4 regions of the Hahella chejuensis KCTC 2396 genome follow, and region 4 is predicted to be linked to each of the others. Evidence: predicted binding sites of a transcription regulator. Region 4 holds the regulator's gene; each other region holds the start of a gene.
What was found. The regulator sigma-54, encoded in region 4, starts transcription at its own class of promoters, with help from an activator protein. The targets are predictions, from matches to a motif close to TGGCACNNNNNTTGCTNT.

Region 1: ytfE (iron-sulfur cluster repair protein YtfE) is a predicted target of sigma-54. The motif match lies at 1,692-1,709, and genes of this name have one in related genera.
Region 2: HCH_RS32690 (flagellar hook-length control protein FliK) is a predicted target of sigma-54. The motif match lies at 1,644-1,661, and genes of this name have one in related genera.
Region 3: flgB (flagellar basal body rod protein FlgB) is a predicted target of sigma-54. The motif match lies at 2,357-2,374, and genes of this name have one in related genera.

What each region holds. Positions count from the first base shown of each region.
Region 1 covers NC_007645.1:708,456-712,914, reverse strand. Annotated here, with positions in the region: gene norR (nitric oxide reductase transcriptional regulator NorR) at 63-1,592, opposite strand; gene ytfE (iron-sulfur cluster repair protein YtfE) at 1,748-2,416, shown strand; gene HCH_RS03225 (nitric-oxide reductase large subunit) at 2,409-4,459, shown strand, end outside.
Region 2 covers NC_007645.1:5,328,395-5,332,853, reverse strand. Annotated here, with positions in the region: gene HCH_RS23275 (ATP-binding SpoIIE family protein phosphatase) at 1-1,176, shown strand, start outside; gene HCH_RS23270 (Hpt domain-containing protein) at 1,179-1,526, shown strand; gene HCH_RS32690 (flagellar hook-length control protein FliK) at 1,866-2,909, shown strand; gene HCH_RS23260 (flagellar basal body-associated FliL family protein) at 3,012-3,536, shown strand; gene fliM (flagellar motor switch protein FliM) at 3,673-4,459, shown strand, end outside.
Region 3 covers NC_007645.1:4,611,702-4,616,160, forward strand. Annotated here, with positions in the region: gene HCH_RS20030 (flagellar hook protein FlgE) at 1-751, opposite strand, end outside; gene HCH_RS20035 (flagellar hook assembly protein FlgD) at 769-1,446, opposite strand; gene flgC (flagellar basal body rod protein FlgC) at 1,471-1,908, opposite strand; gene flgB (flagellar basal body rod protein FlgB) at 1,911-2,306, opposite strand; gene HCH_RS20050 (nitroreductase family protein) at 2,592-3,158, opposite strand; gene HCH_RS20055 (adenylate/guanylate cyclase domain-containing protein) at 3,841-4,459, shown strand, end outside.
Region 4 covers NC_007645.1:5,458,375-5,462,833, reverse strand. Annotated here, with positions in the region: gene HCH_RS23915 (HPr family phosphocarrier protein) at 1-32, opposite strand, end outside; gene rapZ (RNase adapter RapZ) at 127-987, opposite strand; gene ptsN (PTS IIA-like nitrogen regulatory protein PtsN) at 1,014-1,478, opposite strand; gene hpf (ribosome hibernation-promoting factor, HPF/YfiA family) at 1,485-1,793, opposite strand; gene HCH_RS23895 (RNA polymerase factor sigma-54) at 1,909-3,405, opposite strand; gene lptB (LPS export ABC transporter ATP-binding protein) at 3,528-4,253, opposite strand; gene lptA (lipopolysaccharide transport periplasmic protein LptA) at 4,250-4,459, opposite strand, start outside.

The DNA.
Region 1 (4,459 bases), 2.5 Mb from region 4:
CTGACTATTTTTTAACGCTGGCGGCCAGAGTTTAACGTGCATGAACGCCGCCAGCATCTGGTTCATTTCAGCCCCAACTTCTTGGCCATTTTGTGCAGATTGCTCGAATCCACCTCCAGCTCACGGGCGGCGGCGGCCCAGGAACCATCGTGACGATTCACCGCCTCACGGATGGCTTCGCGTTGACAGTCCTCCACTGTGGCGCGCAGCGAGCGAACGTGGGTGACTTTTGCAAGAGTCAACGGCGGGCTCTCACTGGGAGCCGTCGCTTCTTCGCCATAATCCAGGTCCAGCAACGCCGCATCCAGCGTCACGATATCGTTTCGGCTGGCGCCGCGGCTGATGGCTTTGAGCGCTGCGCGACTGATGACATGCTCCAGCTCCCGCACATTGCCTGGCCAGGAGTAAGCGCACAAGGCCTGCTCCGCCGCTCGCGACAGCCGCAGACTGCGCACGCCCAGACGTGAGCGATTAAGCTCCAGAAAATGACCCGCCAGCACCAGCACATCGGCGTCGCGCTCACGCAGCGGCGGAATCCAGACAGGGTAGACGGACAGACGGTGATACAGATCCGCTCGAAAGTCGCCGGAGCGAACGCTCTCTTTCAATTGTCGATTGGTGGCTGCGATGACCCGCACATCCACTTGTCTCGGTTTGTCTTCGCCCAAACGCTGTATCTCACCGTTCTGCAACGTTCGTAATAATTTCGCCTGCACGCTCAGGGGCAGCTCCCCCACTTCATCCAGGAAAATCACGCCGCCATGCGCCGCTTCAAAGCGCCCTGCGCGATCCGCCGACGCGCCGGAGAATGCCCCCTTGCTGTGGCCGAACAACTCGCTTTCCACCAGGGATTCCGGCAATGCGGCGCAGTTCACATGAATCAACGGACGCTCTCTGCGCGGCGAACGACCATGCAGGCGTCGGGCGAACAACTCTTTTCCCACCCCGGTCTCGCCCATCAGCAGCACCGGCAACTCGGAGTCCGCCACCACATCCAGTTCCCGCAGCAGGTTTCGAATGCAATCGCTGGAGCCAATGATCTCGCTTTCATCCTGGGTCACGCCGCGCCGGTCTCCATCCTGCCGCATGAGCGCCAGATTTCTCCGCTCCTGTTCTAACCGGGTCACTCTTACTGAGGCTTCGATGATCAACGTGAACCGCGCCAGATCCTGCTGCGCCTGCGCATCAAAAGTCCCTTCCTGCAGGGCGTCCAGGGTCACCGCCCCCCACAGGAGGCCATCCACATACAGGCTCACACCCATGCAATCATGCACAGGCAAAGGTTCGCCGACGCAGCTCTCCAACAGACCGTCATAGGGATCGGGCAAGCCTGAGTCGCTCGCAAAGCACACCGGTCGCCGGCTGGCCAATATGGCTGCAAGACGGGGGTGCTGGGCGATGATAAAGCGGCGTCCCAGGGTTTCCTGCACCAGCCCTTCCGCCGCCAACGGCCGCAGGCTGTCGCCGTCAGCCCGCAACAGCGCCACTGCGCCGCACCGAAAATATTCTCGCATGGCGTTCATCAAACGCTGGTAACGCACGGCGTGGGGCAGTTCCGTCACCAGATCCGCCAACAGGCTGGCCTCAATCATGGTACTAATCACCTTAAAAGGGTTTTTATAACCCTATTAGATTCGGGTATAAAACACCACAGTTAATTTTAAATACTTAAAAATCATAATGTTAATAAATGGCACAAAGGTTGCCAAACCTGTTGCGAGTTAAACACTATTGAAGGAAACCCGCCATGACCTTACTTGATCGTCCCGTCGGCTGGATCGCTCGCAACCTCCCCGGCTCCACTCGCCTGTTTCGTGAATACCAACTGGATTTTTGTTGCGGAGGCGCGAAGAAGCTGCGGGACGCCCTGACTGAGAAGGAGCTGGAGCCAGACGTTGTGCTGGAACGACTCAACGCCCTACAGGAGGAGCCGGATGATAACTGGAGCAACGCCGGTCGCCCTGAGCTGATTGACCATATTCTCACCCGCTACCACGCCCGCCATCGCGAGCAACTTCCGGAACTGATACACCTCGCCCGCCGTGTGGAGCATGTCCATGGGGAGCGAGACGAGTGTCCGAACGGACTGGCTCAGCATCTGACGGAAATGTTTCAAGAGCTGGAAAGCCACATGATGAAAGAGGAGAACATTCTATTTCCCATACTATTGGCCGGGATGAGCGGCATGCAGGCGCAAGGCCCTATTTCCGTCATGCGCATGGAGCATGATCACCATGGCGAAGCGTTGGCGCAATTAGAGGCGTTAACCAACAACATCACCCCTCCCAAAGGCGCCTGCAATACCTGGCGCGCGCTTTACGCCGGCCTCGCCCAATTGCGAGACGATTTAATGCAGCATATCCATCTGGAGAACAACATTCTGTTCACCGACGTTGTGGAGGACGCCCATGGCTGAATACCGCAAACTCTGGTGGCTGCTCATCGCCGTATTGGGCGTCACTTTCTGCTTGCTCGGCTTCTTTGGCCGCGAGGTTTATCGGCAGGCGCCGCCGATTCCAGAGCGTTACGTCAACGCTACAGGCGAGACCATTTTTACCCAGGAAAATATTCTTGATGGACAAACCGCCTGGCAATCCGTGGGCGGCATGCAATTGGGCTCAATTTGGGGACATGGCGCCTATCAGGCGCCGGATTGGACCGCAGACTGGCTGCATCGCGAACTGGAGCGTTGGTTGCAACTCGCCGCGCAGGACGTGTACGGGGCATCCTATGCCGAGCTGGATGACGAGCAACAGAGCATCCTGCGCCATCGCCTGAAAAGCGAATACCGCCGCAACACCTACGACGCGGAGAGCCGCTCCGCATCAGTCAGCAACCGCCGCGCGCAAGCGATAACGGATACCGCGAAATACTACAGCCGCCTGTTCAGCGATGCGCCAGACTTGCGGGGAACCCGTGAAAGCTATGCGATGAAAGAAAATACTCTGCCCGACGCCCAGCGCCGAGAAGACCTGACCGCTTTCTTCTTCTGGACCGCCTGGGCCGCCGCCACGCAAAGGCCTGACAGCGAGGTCACCTACACCAATAACTGGCCTCACGAGCCCTTGATAGACAACCGCCCTACCGCGGAAAACATCATGTGGTCCATTGTCAGCGTCGCGCTGCTGATCGCCGGCGTCGGCTTGTTGATCTGGGGATGGGCGTTCCTGCATAAACACAATGAGGCGGAGCCTGCGGCGCCGCAGTCAGATCCATTGAGTCGCTTCGCGCTGACGCCCTCGCAACTGGCGCTGGGCAAATACCTGTTCCTGATCGTCGCGTTATTCGCCTTCCAGGTGTTGCTGGGCGGCTTTACCGCCCATTACACCGTTGAAGGTCACCACTTTTACGGTCTTGATGTTTCACAGTGGTTTCCCTACTCCCTGGTGCGCACCTGGCATATTCAGAGCGCGCTGTTCTGGATCGCCACCGGCTTTCTCGCCGCGGGGTTGTTTCTGGCGCCGATTATTAACGGCGGCAAAGATCCCAAATATCAAAAGCTGGGCGTCGACATTCTGTTTTGGGCGTTGGTGGCGGTCGTCGTCGGCTCCTTTGTCGGCAACTGGCTGGCGATCGCACAAATCCTGCCTCCAGAACTGAATTTCTGGCTCGGCCATCAAGGGTATGAATATGTGGATCTGGGAAGGCTCTGGCAGATCGGAAAATTCCTCGGCGTCGCGTTCTGGCTCGTATTGATGCTGCGTGGAATCGTCAATGGGTTGCGACGCCCTGGCGACAAAAACCTGTTAGCGTTGTTGACCGCGTCAGTGATCGCTATTGGGCTGTTTTACGGTTCCGCCTTCTTCTACGGCGAACGCACGCATCTTTCCATCATGGAATACTGGCGCTGGTGGGTGGTGCACTTGTGGGTGGAAGGGTTCTTCGAAGTGTTCGCCACAACGGCGCTGGCGTTTATTTTCTCCACCATGGGACTGGTGTCCCGCTCCATGGCGACCACCGCCAGTCTGGCTTCGGCCTCGCTGTTTATGCTCGGGGGCGTTCCCGGAACGTTTCACCATCTTTACTTCTCTGGGACCACTACGCCGGTGATGGCGGTAGGCGCCACCTTCAGCGCGCTGGAAGTGGTTCCTCTGATCGTGCTGGGCTACGAAGCCTGGGAGAACTGGCGCCTGAAAGCGCGCGCGCCATGGATGGAAAACCTGAAATGGCCGCTGCTGTGCTTCGTCGCCGTGGCGTTCTGGAATATGCTTGGCGCGGGAGTTTTCGGTTTCCTGATCAATCCGCCCATCTCGCTGTATTACATCCAGGGGTTGAACACCACGCCAGTGCATGCCCATTCGGCGCTGTTTGGCGTCTACGGATTCCTGGCCATTGGTTTCACTTTACTGGTGTTGCGCTATATCCGCCCGCAAATGGTCTTCAGCGACCGCTTGATGAAAACCGGCTTCTGGTGGCTGAACGCCGGTCTGGCGTTGATGGTGGTCGCCAGTCTGGCGCC
Region 2 (4,459 bases), 130 kb from region 4:
CTGCTTTCGCCTCTGGCGGTTTTTAACGGCGACGTGTTGTTGGCCTGTCAGAAACCGTCCGGCGGCATGCATGTGCTGCTGGGGGATTTCACTGGCCATGGCCTGCCCGCAGCGATCGGCGCCATGCCCCTGGCGGAGATTTTTTATGGCATGACCAGCAAAGGTTATGCGCTGGGAGATATTCTCCGGGAAGTGAATCAGAAGCTGCGTAAAATTCTGCCAGTGGGCTTTTTCTGCTGCGCCTGTATGGCGGAATTGAACTTCGAGCAGGAAGAAATCGAGATCTGGATCGGCGGATTGCCGGATTGCTATCTGGTGCAGGGCGATCAGTTGATTAAGGTCGCCTCCAACCGCCTGCCTCTTGGCATCCTCAAAGGCGAAGCCTTCGACGCGCGCACCTATCGCTTTGAAATGAAACACGGCGACCGGGTGTATTTGTGGTCGGACGGCATTGTCGAAGCGACCAACGCCAAAGGCGAAATGTTTGGCGAGCAGCGCTTGCAACAGGTCTTCAACGCCAATCTGCGGGAGCTCAACCTGTTTGAAAAAATCCGCCGCTCCGTGGTCGACTTCATGGGCGAGGGCGGTCCCAGCGATGACCTGACGCTGGTGGAGCTGACCATGATGCCGGTGAAGGAGCTGGGGATAGAGAACAACTATCTCACCAACACCGGTCTCAAAGGCCCGCAGCACTGGCGCATGGCGTATGAGCTGTGCAGCGACTCCCTGGCGGTGTTTGATCCGGTGCCCCTGTTGTTGCAGATCGCCATGGAAGTGCCCGGACTGCGCACGCGTAACGGCGAGATGTTCACCATTCTCAGCGAACTCTACACCAATGCCCTGGAGCATGGCGTGCTGGGCCTGCACTCCAAGCTCAAAGGCAGTCCGGATGGATTTGCGGAATATTATCGTCTGCGCGAAGAGCGCATCCGGCGACTGGACGGGCATTTTGTGAAGGTGGACGTTCGCCACAAAGGCGCGGTCGCCGGTGGCGTGCTGACGATTCGAGTGGAAGACAGCGGAAAAGGCTTTGATTATCAGAAGCTCGACGGTAAATTACCGGGTCCGACCTGTTATAGTGGTCGTGGCACGGCCCTGCTGCTCTCCATGTGCAGCCGCGTGGAGTACTTCGGGCAGGGTAATATCGTTGAAGTGGATTATGAGTGGCAAGCTTGAATATGAGTTCGAACGATCTGTCTCACCTTGATATGGGCGCACTGGCGGAATTGCGGGAAGTAATGGAAGACGACTTTCAGATATTGGTGGAGACCTTTATCGGAGATACGGTCGAACGTATGCGCGCCATTCGCGCGACGCTGGATAGCAATGACCCGGACGCATTCAGTCGCGGCTGCCACAGCGTCAAAGGCAGCGCCACCAATCTGGGGTTGCCTGCGTTGTCCGAACTTTGTCGGCAGGGCGAATTGATTGGCAAGTTCAAGCAGATGGAGAAAGCGCGGGAAGTGTTTGACTCCATCGAGCAGGAATTTGAAGTGGTGCAGTCCTTATTACGGGAACAGGTGTAGCGGGCGCTGCATCATCCCTGCCGGCAGTATGAGCCGGTTGTATTCGCTGAAAAATCCTGCCTTTATTTTTTTCCTCTTTACCTCCCTCTCAGGCTTTGACCCCGTTCAGGCGTAACCTGGCCTGATCTGTGCATTTATCCCATAAAACGATGGTTTTGCCGCTTTCGCGACAGCGATTTGCCGCGCGGAGGCCGTGAAGCCCGTTGCATCCGCAGATAAGTTGTAACTTGGATTTGAGGACAGTAAATGGACAGCTCAGTGGCATTTATTGATGTACCCAAAGTCGCGCCGAAATCGTCTCCAAAGCCGTCAGGCAATCAGAGGGGTGAGGCTAACGCTATGAATGATAAGGAAGATCGCTTCTCTGAGGTGCTGGATCGGGAAGTTGCGGATAAGACCGACAAAGTGGACAAGAAAGACGTCAAAGCAGAAAAAGGCGATGAGAGAAAAGCGCCTGTTGACGCTGAAGCGTCAGAGGACGCGGCGACGGTTGCGCAAGCAGCGCTGGCGGACATGGATCAGACCGCGTCGCAGAGCGGAGTGAATTTGCCGTCGGGGGAGCAAACCATCACGGAAGGCGACGAAATCTCAATCGAGGGGATGGCCCTGGCTGAATTGTCAGTGGATAAAGAAGAGGGCGCAGATCCAACCGGGCAAAACGCGTTGACGCCGCTGGCGCGGGCGGTGCATGACGCCGTTGAGGAGGTTGAGGGCGATGCGGAGACGGTGGTGGGGGATAAAAAGGGCGGTGAGCAGATCAAGTTGACCCAGGCGCTTGCCGCAAACGGCAATAGCGGAGGGCGGGAAGCCGGCGCCGATGGGGAAGCCCTGGACGCAGCGCTGCTGAAGCTGGCGGAGTCGCAGAGCGCGGCCAAACCCGGCGCCTTGCAAGGAGTCGCCGCCAACATCCGAGCGGAATTCAAGGTTGACGCCGCTGCGCCGCCTTACGTCACCACGCTGCAGCAACCGGTGCAGGGAGATGACTGGGGCGAGGGCATGGCGCAGAAGGTGGTCTGGTTCGTGGGACAGAAGATTCAATCCGCCAGCGTGCATCTGAATCCGCCGGAGCTGGGCCCCATCGAAATGAAAATTCATGTGCAGAAAGATCAGGCCCATGTTCAGATTCAAAGCCCTCACGCCATCGTCCGCGATATGGCGGAAGGAACGGCGCATCGATTGCGGGAACTGCTGGCGGAGCAAGGTTTGCAATTATCCCAGTTCGATGTCTCCAGTCAGCAGCAACAGACGGGCGCCGGTAGTGGTCAGGAATCCGGCGGCGCCGATGGCGGCCTGGTTGCTGGAGAAGGGGACGAAGAGGGCGCCGCGGCGCTGGGCGTTGAGCAAGCGCTGGCCACGGATCGCATGGTGGATTATTACGTCTGATGATTTTTCACTGAAAAATCAAAGGAATGAACTACACTTATCGACAAGGAGGCGGTGACCTCCACAGTAATCGGATTATCTGTCGATAGTGGAAGCAGAGATATGGCGAAAGATAACAGTGGAGAAGGCGGAGAGGAGTCTGGTAAGTCTGGCGGCTTAAGCAAAAAGATGATTATTATTGTCTCGCTGGTTTTGCTGATTGCTGTGGGAGCCAGTGTGGGAGTGACCATGATGTTGCTAAAGTCTTCCCCGGATGACGGCTCGGATACGTCGGCGGAAGGCGGCGAGCAGGCTGCGCCGGTGAAAGCGGAAGCTATCTATTACGATATGCGGCCGCCACTGGTGGTCACTTTCGATTACAAAGGCAAGCAGCGTTTTTTGCAAGCGAGCATCAGTTTGCTGACTCGGAATCAGGGCGTGCTGGACGGGGTAGATCTGCATATGCCCGTCATCCGTAACCGATTGATAAATTTGTATAGCGGCAAAGATTTTGAAAACGTGCAGACGGATGAAGGTCGGCTGGCGCTGCTGTCTGAGTCGCTGGAAGCAATCAACACTGCTCTGAAGGAGCAGGGCGTGGATGGAGAAATTGAGCAGGTGCTGTTTACCAATTTCGTGTTGCAGTAACCGTGGGCGCAGTGTATCGAATCGCCGCGCTGAAACGCTGTCATCGCTGCAGGCGGGGCTTGTTATAGGCCCGTCTCAGGTGATAGAACTAGACGCATAACATTTCCTGTTAGACCCTGGGTCAAGGTGTAGGGCTGTGCAAGATCTATTATCCCAAGACGAAATTGATGCGCTCTTACATGGCGTGGACGATGGCGACGTCGACACCGAGGAGGATGTCGATGCGGCGGGGGTGCGCAGTTACGACCTGACCAGCCAGGACCGTATCGTCCGTGGGCGCATGCCGACTCTGGAGATGATCAACGAACGCTTCGCCCGCTATACCCGTATCAGCCTTTTCAACCTCTTGCGCCGCAATGCCGACGTCGCCTCCGGCGGCGTGCAGATTCTGAAGTTTGGGGAATATATTCACACGCTTTACGTGCCCACCAGCCTTAATCTGGTGAAGATTCGCCCCCTGCGTGGGACCGGCCTGTTTATCCTGGACGCCAAACTGGTGTTCAAACTGGTGGACAACTTTTTCGGCGGCGACGGCCGTCACGCCAAGATCGAGGGACGGGAATTCACGCCGACGGAAATCCGCATCGTGCAGATGGTGCTGGAGCAGGTGTTCCATGACATGAAGGAAGCCTGGAATGCGGTGATGAAGGTGGACTTCGAGTACGTCAACTCAGAAGTTAATCCGGCCATGGCGAACATTGTCAGCCCCAGTGAAGTGGTGGTGGTGAGCACCTTCCACATTGAACTGGACGGCGGTGGCGGAGACATGCATGTGGCCATGCCGTACTCCATGATCGAACCCATCCGCGAAGTGCTCGACGCCGGCGTGCAGAGCGACGTTGACGATGTGGACGAACGTTGGATCAGCGCTTTACAGCAGGACATTCTGGAAGCCAGGGTGCCGCTTAACGCCGCCGTGGTCA
Region 3 (4,459 bases), 850 kb from region 4:
CCGCAGTGATCGTGGCGCGAGTGCTGGCGGCCGCGTCGATGTTGTCTACGTTGTTGAATAGCGCCGCTATTTCGTTGGCGGAGCTGTTCGCCGGAATGGTCACCGTTGAGGTTGAGCCGTCAGCCTGGGTCACGGTAATCGTCTGCGCCGCATAGCCATTGGCTCCGTTCGTGCCAGCGGCGGTGGCGTCCACCGCCTGTCCAATCAGCAGCCCATCTGATGTCAGCGAGTCGCCACGCTCCAGCAGCACCGGCTCGGACGCGTCCAGGTTCAGGTTAGCGTCCACCCTTGTGGTTCTGTCCGGCGCCAGGCTGGTGTCGTCTATCACCAGATCACCGAGCACTCCGCTGACGACGCCACTGTCATTGGCGACAAACCCCTGCAGGTGCATGCCGGAGCTGTTCACCACATTACCTTCCTTGTCGATGCCGAAAGCGCCGGCGCGACTATAGCGGCGATCGCCATTGTTGGTGTCGAGAATAAAGAAGCCTTCGCCGTTGATGGCGAGGTCCAGGCCATTCTCAGTAAAGGAAAGATTGCCCTGCGCAAATTCTTGCCGCACCTTTTGCACCCGCACGCCATCCCCAACCGGGTTGGTGCCCAGGCTCAAAAAGCTGTTGGCGTATAGATCGCCAAACTCCGCACGCGACCGCTTAAAGCCGGTTGTGCTGGCGTTGGCGATATTGTTGCCGGTCACCTCCAGGTCGACCGACGCTGCTCTGATTCCTGTTAACGCGATATTAAACGGCATACCACACCTCGCACATGCTAACTGATCTGTTTGATATCGCTTAATCCGACCGAGCCAAGCCCGGCCAGATTCAATGTGACGCCGCCGTCACGCGCGATTGATACACTATCCACATTGGCCGCCAGATAAGAGCTGACTTGCATCTGCTCACCGCTGTAGCGAGCCCGCGCGACCACTTCATACCGCCCCGCCGGCAAAGTTTCGCCGTTGCTGTTTTTGCCGTCCCAGCTGAACTTGACGTCGCCGCCGGGCTGATAACCTTTATCAATATTCGTGATAAGCTCGCCAGCCTCGTTATAGACGCTAATGGTCAATTGCGAGGTCCCGGCAGGCAGCTCCACCACTCCATTTATGGACCCATCCGCACTCTTGATGGCGCTTTCCATCGGCGCCAGCACATCCCGTCCCACCATCGCCGAAGCCTGCAGGGCCTGCGCACTGCGAAACTGAGAGGCCATGGTGTCCACGGTCGAATTCAATGACTGAATGCCTTCCACCGAGCTGAATTGCGCCAACTGCGCGACAAACGCCGTGTTGTCCTGGGGATCGAGCGGACTCTGGTTATTCAACTGGGCGATCATCAGATCCATGAATTCATTTTTACCCAGTTCATTTTTCCTGTTGGCGGACTTCTGCTGAAGCGCGTATTGACTCAGCGCGTCGCTAGTCTGATTTGCCGTATTGATATCGCTCATCACGCTGTCCTCACGAAAAGTTCATCACTGACCAATAGTCAGCAGGCGCTGCATCATGGTTTTCGCTGAATTCAGCACTTCCACATTGGTCTGGAAGCTGCGGGAAGCGGACATCATATCCGCCATTTCCTCCACCACATTCACGTTGGGATAAAACACGTAGCCGTCCGCATCCGCCATGGGGTGGTCCGGTTGGTAGCGACGCTCCAGAGACGCATCGCTTTCCACAATGGCCCGCACCTCAACGCCGCGGGAGGCGTCATCGTTGATCGAAGGAGGGATCGCCGCATTGAGCGCATCCTGATGCACCGCCGCAAAAATCGGCTTGCGCGCGCGATAAGTCTGATCGATGCTGGAGCTGGCGGTGTCCGCGTTGGCCAGGTTACTGGCGGTGGTGTTCAGTCGCACGGATTGTGCAGTCATACCGGAGCCGGCAATGTCGAAAATGCTGTTAATCGCCATCGTTATTCTCCTTTAATCGCACTGACAATGCCTTTCAGGCGGCTATTGAGAAATTCAAAGCTGGCCTGAAAATCCAGCGCATTTTTGGAGTACTGGACGATTTCCGTCTGCGTATCCACTGTATTGCCGTCAATGGAAGGCTGCAGTGGTTGCCGGTATAACAACGCCCCTTCCGCAGGGGTCTTTATCGCCATGTGGGCGTCGTCAGTGGTAACCACCTCCAATGAGTCCTCTATACTTTTGGCCTGCCTGAGCACGGCTTTAAAATCAATATCCCGGGCGCGAAATCCCGGCGTGTCCGCATTGGCTATGTTGTTCGCCAGCACTTCCGCCCGTCTGGTGCGGACGTTCAGCGCCTGCTCATGGATACCCAGCGCTTTGTCGAATGATATGGCCATTTAACACCTCTGCAGTTGCCTGACTGCGACAATCGTCATTTGCGACAATGACAGCAAGTCCCGCGCCAGTTATTTTTTTGTTCTATTTTTCAGTTAGATAACATTTTTACACAGGCGGAAGGCGGCAAAGGGATACCGCCCTGAAGGAAAGCGCGTCCACGCCATGCGGCAAGAGGAAAACCCTCGCCTTAGCGCAATAGAAAAGAGGCGAACAGGACGAGGGATATACTGCGGGGGATTTGAGAAAAGCGACGCTTGCAGACGCAGGCGGCGTCGCAGGAATTATCAGCCCGGTTCGCCAGTGAAAAAACTGACGCGCTCTTCAAAAGCGGGGGGTTCGGGAACTTTCTTCTCTTTGCTGGCTGGCGTTCCCACATATAGATAGCCTACCACATGCTCGTTGGAGGCCAGACCAAGACGCTGTTTGACGCGCTCGTCATAGGCCACCCATCCTGTGCGCCACATGGCGCCATAGCCCAATTCCTCCAACCCGAGCATTAATGCATAAGCGCTGCAGCCGGCGGAAATCAGCTGTTCCAACTCAGGCGCCTTGGGATGTTCCTGGACGGTGGCCACTACAACGATCACCATCGGCGCGCGACTCGGGGCCTTGGCCAGCTTTTGCCTGGCCGCATCGTCCTGACCATCCTGCTCTGCGGTTTCGCCGTATATGCGTCCCAAAGCGTCGAGCCCTTCTCCTTCCACAATAATCAGCCGACACGGCCGTAAGCGGCCATGGTCCGGCGCGCGCATGATCACCGGATACAGTTTGCGCAATTCTTCATGGCTCGGCGCGGGCGCCTGCAACAGAGGGGTGGAGGTTCGATTTACAAGAATGTCTAATACCGCCATGGCGTTATACGTGGCTCCTGTTGTTTATCCGTGTGGCGCCGGTCATATCAATAAAAAGACCGGCGACTGATTCAGCTCAGATTATATTAATCAGGCAGACAAATAGTTTCCTTCTATTTGTCTGCAACGACAGGGCCTGCACATGTCAGGCCCTGTCTCCCGCGGCTCGCCGCCGCGCAGGCGCATCCATGCGCCTGATTATTAAATATATGCAATCCGCCGTCAGGAATTACCTGTCTTATCACGCCACATTACCTGCCTTTTACGCCAACTCAAAAGGTTAAAGATTGTCTAACGACGAACAAAACCGCCTCACAGATTGTCGGACAACCCCATTGCTGCTAACCTTAGACGCGATCGTAGCGCTGGTGGACTATACTACCAGAAGAGGGCGGCAGTTATGGCGGATGGTTTACGCCGGTCCAACGGCTTTTTGCATGGCAATCCCGCATTCAATCAATGCGTCGCGCTACGCCTGTTGAACAGGCGCCCCCCGCTTTCCACCCGGAAAACCTTCTCTTCCTGTCCTTTTTAGGGTATATCCGTGCAAGGACAGGACGTTTTTATTGATAACAGCAAACCGGCGGGCCGCATTGCCGCTCCCATGAGCTCGCAGGGACTTTTTGGTTAGGTTGAAAAATATGCTGACGGGACAATACCGGTATTCGTGGTTATGACACAAATGATGCCGATACCTCCACATCTCGCCAATACGCCGCACTCCCCGACTCAGGTGACCATCCCGCCCATGCCGGACTATAACGCCCGGGTGCTCGGCTATCTGGTGTGCGCCGCCATTATCGTCGCCGGCATATTGGAAGGGCATTTCGACGAGTACCTTATCTGGATCATTCCCGGCGCCATGCTATGGCCGCATATTCTGTATTTCGCCCTGCGCTTCTTCGATAAACAGAAGAACACCAAAGTCCGCCAGGGCATGATGGTGGTGGACGGCTTTCTATGCGGCGTGATTCTGGTGCTGATCAAGTTCAGCGTCACCCCCACCCTGTTTTTCCTACTGATGCTGAACTTCAGCTTCATTATCGTCGGCGGTATGAAAAGCTGGCTGTACGGCAACATCGCCTTTCTCGCCGGTTTTACCGTAGCCTCCATCTATTTTGGTTTGAGCTTCGCGCCGCCCACCCCCATGGTGGTCAGCATCATCGGCGGCGTCACCTGTTCGCTGTATGTCGGCGTCACCGCCTATTACACGCACCAACAGGCTCGCGCCCTGGTGCAGGCGAAATCGCAGATCCAGTTTCAGCGTGAGCAATCCATCGCGCTGTCTCACAAACTGGCCA
Region 4 (4,459 bases):
TTATTAATAATAGTGACTTGTTCCTGGATCATGGGGCGCGATGAGTATAAAAGATTGAAGTTTCCTGAATGTTGGATTCAGGCCGGTTTAATTGTTAAGCCGCAGTGGCTTTTTATTATTAGAACCTTATTGCGCCAGCTCTTTGTGGCGCACTTGGACATTATCATACTTTTTCTTGAAATGCTCTCCCAGGCGCTCGCAGATATAGACAGAGCGGTGTTGCCCGCCAGTACAGCCGATGCTGATGGTCATATAGGTGCGGTTGCTGTTCTGGAAGTGCGGAATCCAGGTCTCAAGAAAACTGATGATATGTTGCAGCATCTGTTCCGGTTCCGGATGCTGCTTCAGGAATTCAATGATTTCCTGATCGGTGCCTTTGTAGCCGCGCAGCGCGGTATCCCAGTAAGGATTGGGGAGGCAGCGCACGTCAAACACCATGTCGGAATCTGACGGTACCCCATGCTTGAAGCCGAACGACTGAAAGAGTAGGGCCAGCTCTTGGGTTTTATGTCCGATAACCCTGATCTTAACCTGATCTCGTAACTGGTAGATGGAAAGATCGCTGGTGTCTATATAGAGGTTCGCCAATGTGGCGATCGGCTCCAATAGCTGCTTCTCTTTGGCGATGGCTTCTTTCAGCGATGTGCTTTTGCTGCTCAGCGGGTGCTTGCGACGCGTTGCATGAAAACGTTTGATCAAGGTGGCGTCGTTAGCGTCAAGATAGATGATTTCCACATCAATATTATGCGCTTGCAGAGCGGCGTAAATAGACGGGAAATCAGATAAATCCCTATAAAGATTACGCGCGTCTATGCTGACGGCGAGTTGCTGGTTTTGGGTTTTTCCCTGGTCCAGCACCTCTTGGGTGAGAGGCGAGAGGAGACCGATAGGCAGGTTATCGATGCAGTAATAGCCCATATCCTCCAGGACATGGAGCGCCGTACTTTTTCCAGAGCCTGAACGACCGCTTACGATAATCAGCTTCATGTCTTCCTCTTTCCATCGAAGCTGGACTATTTCTCCAGCACCCTCCTGAACAGGGTTTCGTCGTTGTCACAGTCGCGTAGATGTTCGCAGAAGCGACGGTCATTGAACTTCTGGGCCAATTGGCTCAGCAGGTCTAAATGTTCGCTGGTAGCCTCCTGAGGCACAATCAGAACGAACAGAAGGTCGACGGGTTCGTTGTCTATGGCGTCAAAAGGGATTTTGTCCTTGAGCGTAATCAGAGCCCCTATAATGCGATCGCAGTTTTCCAGACGGCAATGGGGGATCGCAATACCCTGGCCGATACCGGTGCTGCCGAGTCTCTCACGGCATACCAGGTTGGTAAAAATGGCGTTCTCGTCCAAAAACGGAAAATGTTGCGCAATCAGATTGGCGATATATTCGAGAACGCGTTTCTTACTCGAGCCCGACACCCCACAGCGTGTGAGGGCGGGCGAGATAATAGACTCAATAGTTAGTGTGGTTTGGGCCATGTTCTGTTATCTGGCGGATGCGCCGTGCATCCGATCAACGTGCTTCTCTTTGTGTTTGAGGATCTGGCGGTCTAATTTGTCCACCAGCGCGTCAATGGACGCGTACATATCTTCGTGTTCAGCATTGGCATGCAGGTCAGCGCCGCTAATGTGCATGGTTGCTTCCGCAATCTGACGCTGTTTTTGAATGGAGAGCGTAACTTGGACATTACTGATACTGTCGAAGTGTCGTTCAAGTTTGTCGAACTTGTTGTTAACGTAGTCTTTCAGTGCTTCAGTTAACTCGACTTGATGTCCGGTGATGTTCATTTGCATACTTTGCTCCTAATGCCAATATACGGTGCATTATGAATTTTGCACTTCCATGAAAAATACTAGCACATCCATTTTGTGACTATTTGATTTAAGTCTTATGCCTGTATTCCTCCTTTTAAATTAATCGCTTACGTTCATTGGAAGGCGGAATGGAAAGCGCCTCCCGATACTTTGCGATCGTGCGACGGGCGACATTGATGCCCTGGTCGCCGAGCAGCGCAGCAATCTTGCTGTCGCTCAAAGGTTTCTTCGGTGATTCCGCCGCGACTAACTTCTTGATAATAGCTCTAATAGCGGTCGAAGAACACTCGCCACCCGTGTCTGTGCTGACATGGCTGGAGAAAAAGTACTTCAGCTCAAATACGCCGCGAGGAGTGTGCATATATTTCTGGGTGGTCACCCGGGAAATGGTTGATTCATGCATTTCCACTGCTTCCGCAATATCGTGCAGCACCAGCGGCTTCATCGCCTCTTCGCCGTACTCAAGGAATCCTTGCTGATGTTCGACGATTTGTGACGCAACTTTCAACAGAGTTTCATTACGGCTTTGCAAGCTTTTGATAAACCAGCGCGCTTCCTGTAACTGATCGCGTAAGTAAGTGTTGTCGGAGCTATTGTCCGCACGTCTCACCAAGCCCGCATAGCCTGGATTGATGCGGATCTTAGGGGCGATTTCCGGGTTCAGCTCCACCAGCCAGCGGCCATTGTTTTTTTTGACGATAACATCAGGAACCACATATTCGGTATTACTTTCCTGAATGCCTTCTCCCGGTCTTGGGTTCAGGCTTTGAATCAGCTTGAGCACTTCCCGCAGGTCGTCTTCCTTCAGGCGACTGCGGCGCATCAACTGGGCATAGTCGCGATTGCCAAGCAAGTTGATGTAATGGCTGACCACGAGTTTGGCCTGTCCTAACCAGGGCGTATCTTTGGGTAGCTGATTCAGCTGGCTCAGCAGGCAGTCCTGCAGGTTACAAGTAGCGACCCCGGCAGGATCAAACTGCTGAACGCGCTTTAACACTGCGCGTACTTCGTCCAACTCAATTTCTTCTTCGCCCTCAGTCTGCAGCCCACTGTGAATTTCATCGGGAGTGAGGGAAAGATAGCCGTCGGGATTGACCGCATCGATTATCGCAACGGCGATCATGCGGTCAATGTCGGACATGGGGGTAAGATTGAGTTGCCAGAGAAGGTGATCTTGCAGGGTTTCGCCTTTGCTGTTGCGGGACTCGAAATCGTATTCGTCATCCTCGCCGCCGCTGTAGCTGCTTGACCCGCTTTGAAAGACATCGTCCCAGGCGGTGTCGACGGGCAAGTCGTTCGGTATGGAGTCGGACCAGTTATCCTCCTCGGCGAACCCGCCTTCGTCCATGCCGGACTCTTGAGCTCGCTCTTTGCTGGAGTTATTGGCGAGCATGTCGCTGATCGTATCGTTCTGAACGTGGTTGGGGGACTCTTCCTCTTCAGACACTTCCAGCATGGGATTGGACTCAAGCGCTTGTTGAATCTCTTGCTGTAAATCCAGTGTTGAAAGCTGCAAAAGTTTTATTGCTTGTTGCAGTTGCGGGGTCATAGTGAGCTGTTGACCCAGCTTTAACTGCAATGAAGTTTTCATAACCATCTGATGCTTACCACCGATTCAGGCACAGATCTTGTGAGTTTGTCATAGTTATTGAGCGCTTTAATCCTAAGCTCTTGAGCCTTGGGGTCCATCTTGAATGGAAGCCGCCGGTTAAACTAAAGTTTGAACTGGTCACCCAGATAGACCTCTCTAACCTTTGGGTTGGCAAGGATATCACTAGGGGCGCCGCTTGCGATAATAAATCCTTCACTGACAATATAGGCGCGTTCACAAATATCCAAGGTCTCGCGCACATTATGGTCTGTAATTAAGACGCCGATGCCGCGCTTTTTAAGATGTTCGATAATCTGCTTGATGTCGTTGACGGAAATAGGGTCCACCCCGGCAAAAGGCTCGTCCAGTAGTACAAACTTTGGCTCCGTGGCGAGCGCGCGAGCGATTTCCACGCGGCGGCGTTCACCCCCGGAGAGGCTCATGCCAAGGCTTTTACGAATGTGGGTTATGTGAAATTCATGGAGCAACTCCTCCATTTTTTGCTTGCGTTCCTTGCGGTTCAGATCCGCCCTGGTCTCAAGAATGGCGTAAATGTTGTCTTCCACAGACAGCTTTCTAAATACGGACGCTTCCTGAGGTAGATAGCCAATGCCCTTGCGCGCTCTCCCGTGCATGGGCAGGCTGGTGATTTCGGCATCGTCAATAAATACGCTGCCTTTGTCGCTGGGGATCAGTCCCACCACCATGTAGAAGCAGGTGGTTTTGCCTGCGCCGTTAGGTCCGAGGAGGCCAACGATTTCGCCGCTGCGAATTTCAACGGAGACATCTTTTACTACAGGCCGTTTTTTGTAAGCCTTGGCCAGGTTTCTGGCGGCGAGAGTGCTCATTGTTTATTAGATTTGGGCGGATGATAGATGATTTCAACCTGCTCGGTTTGATTGCCCGATGAGGCTCCCTTCGCTGTGACTAAGCGTTTGTCTGTGAAATAAATAATTTCTTCGCCTTCTACTGAACTATTGTCCTGGAGAATGCGCGCATGGTTACGCATAACGACTTTACTCTGGCTGCGATCATAGTCCATGCTTTCTGCGTA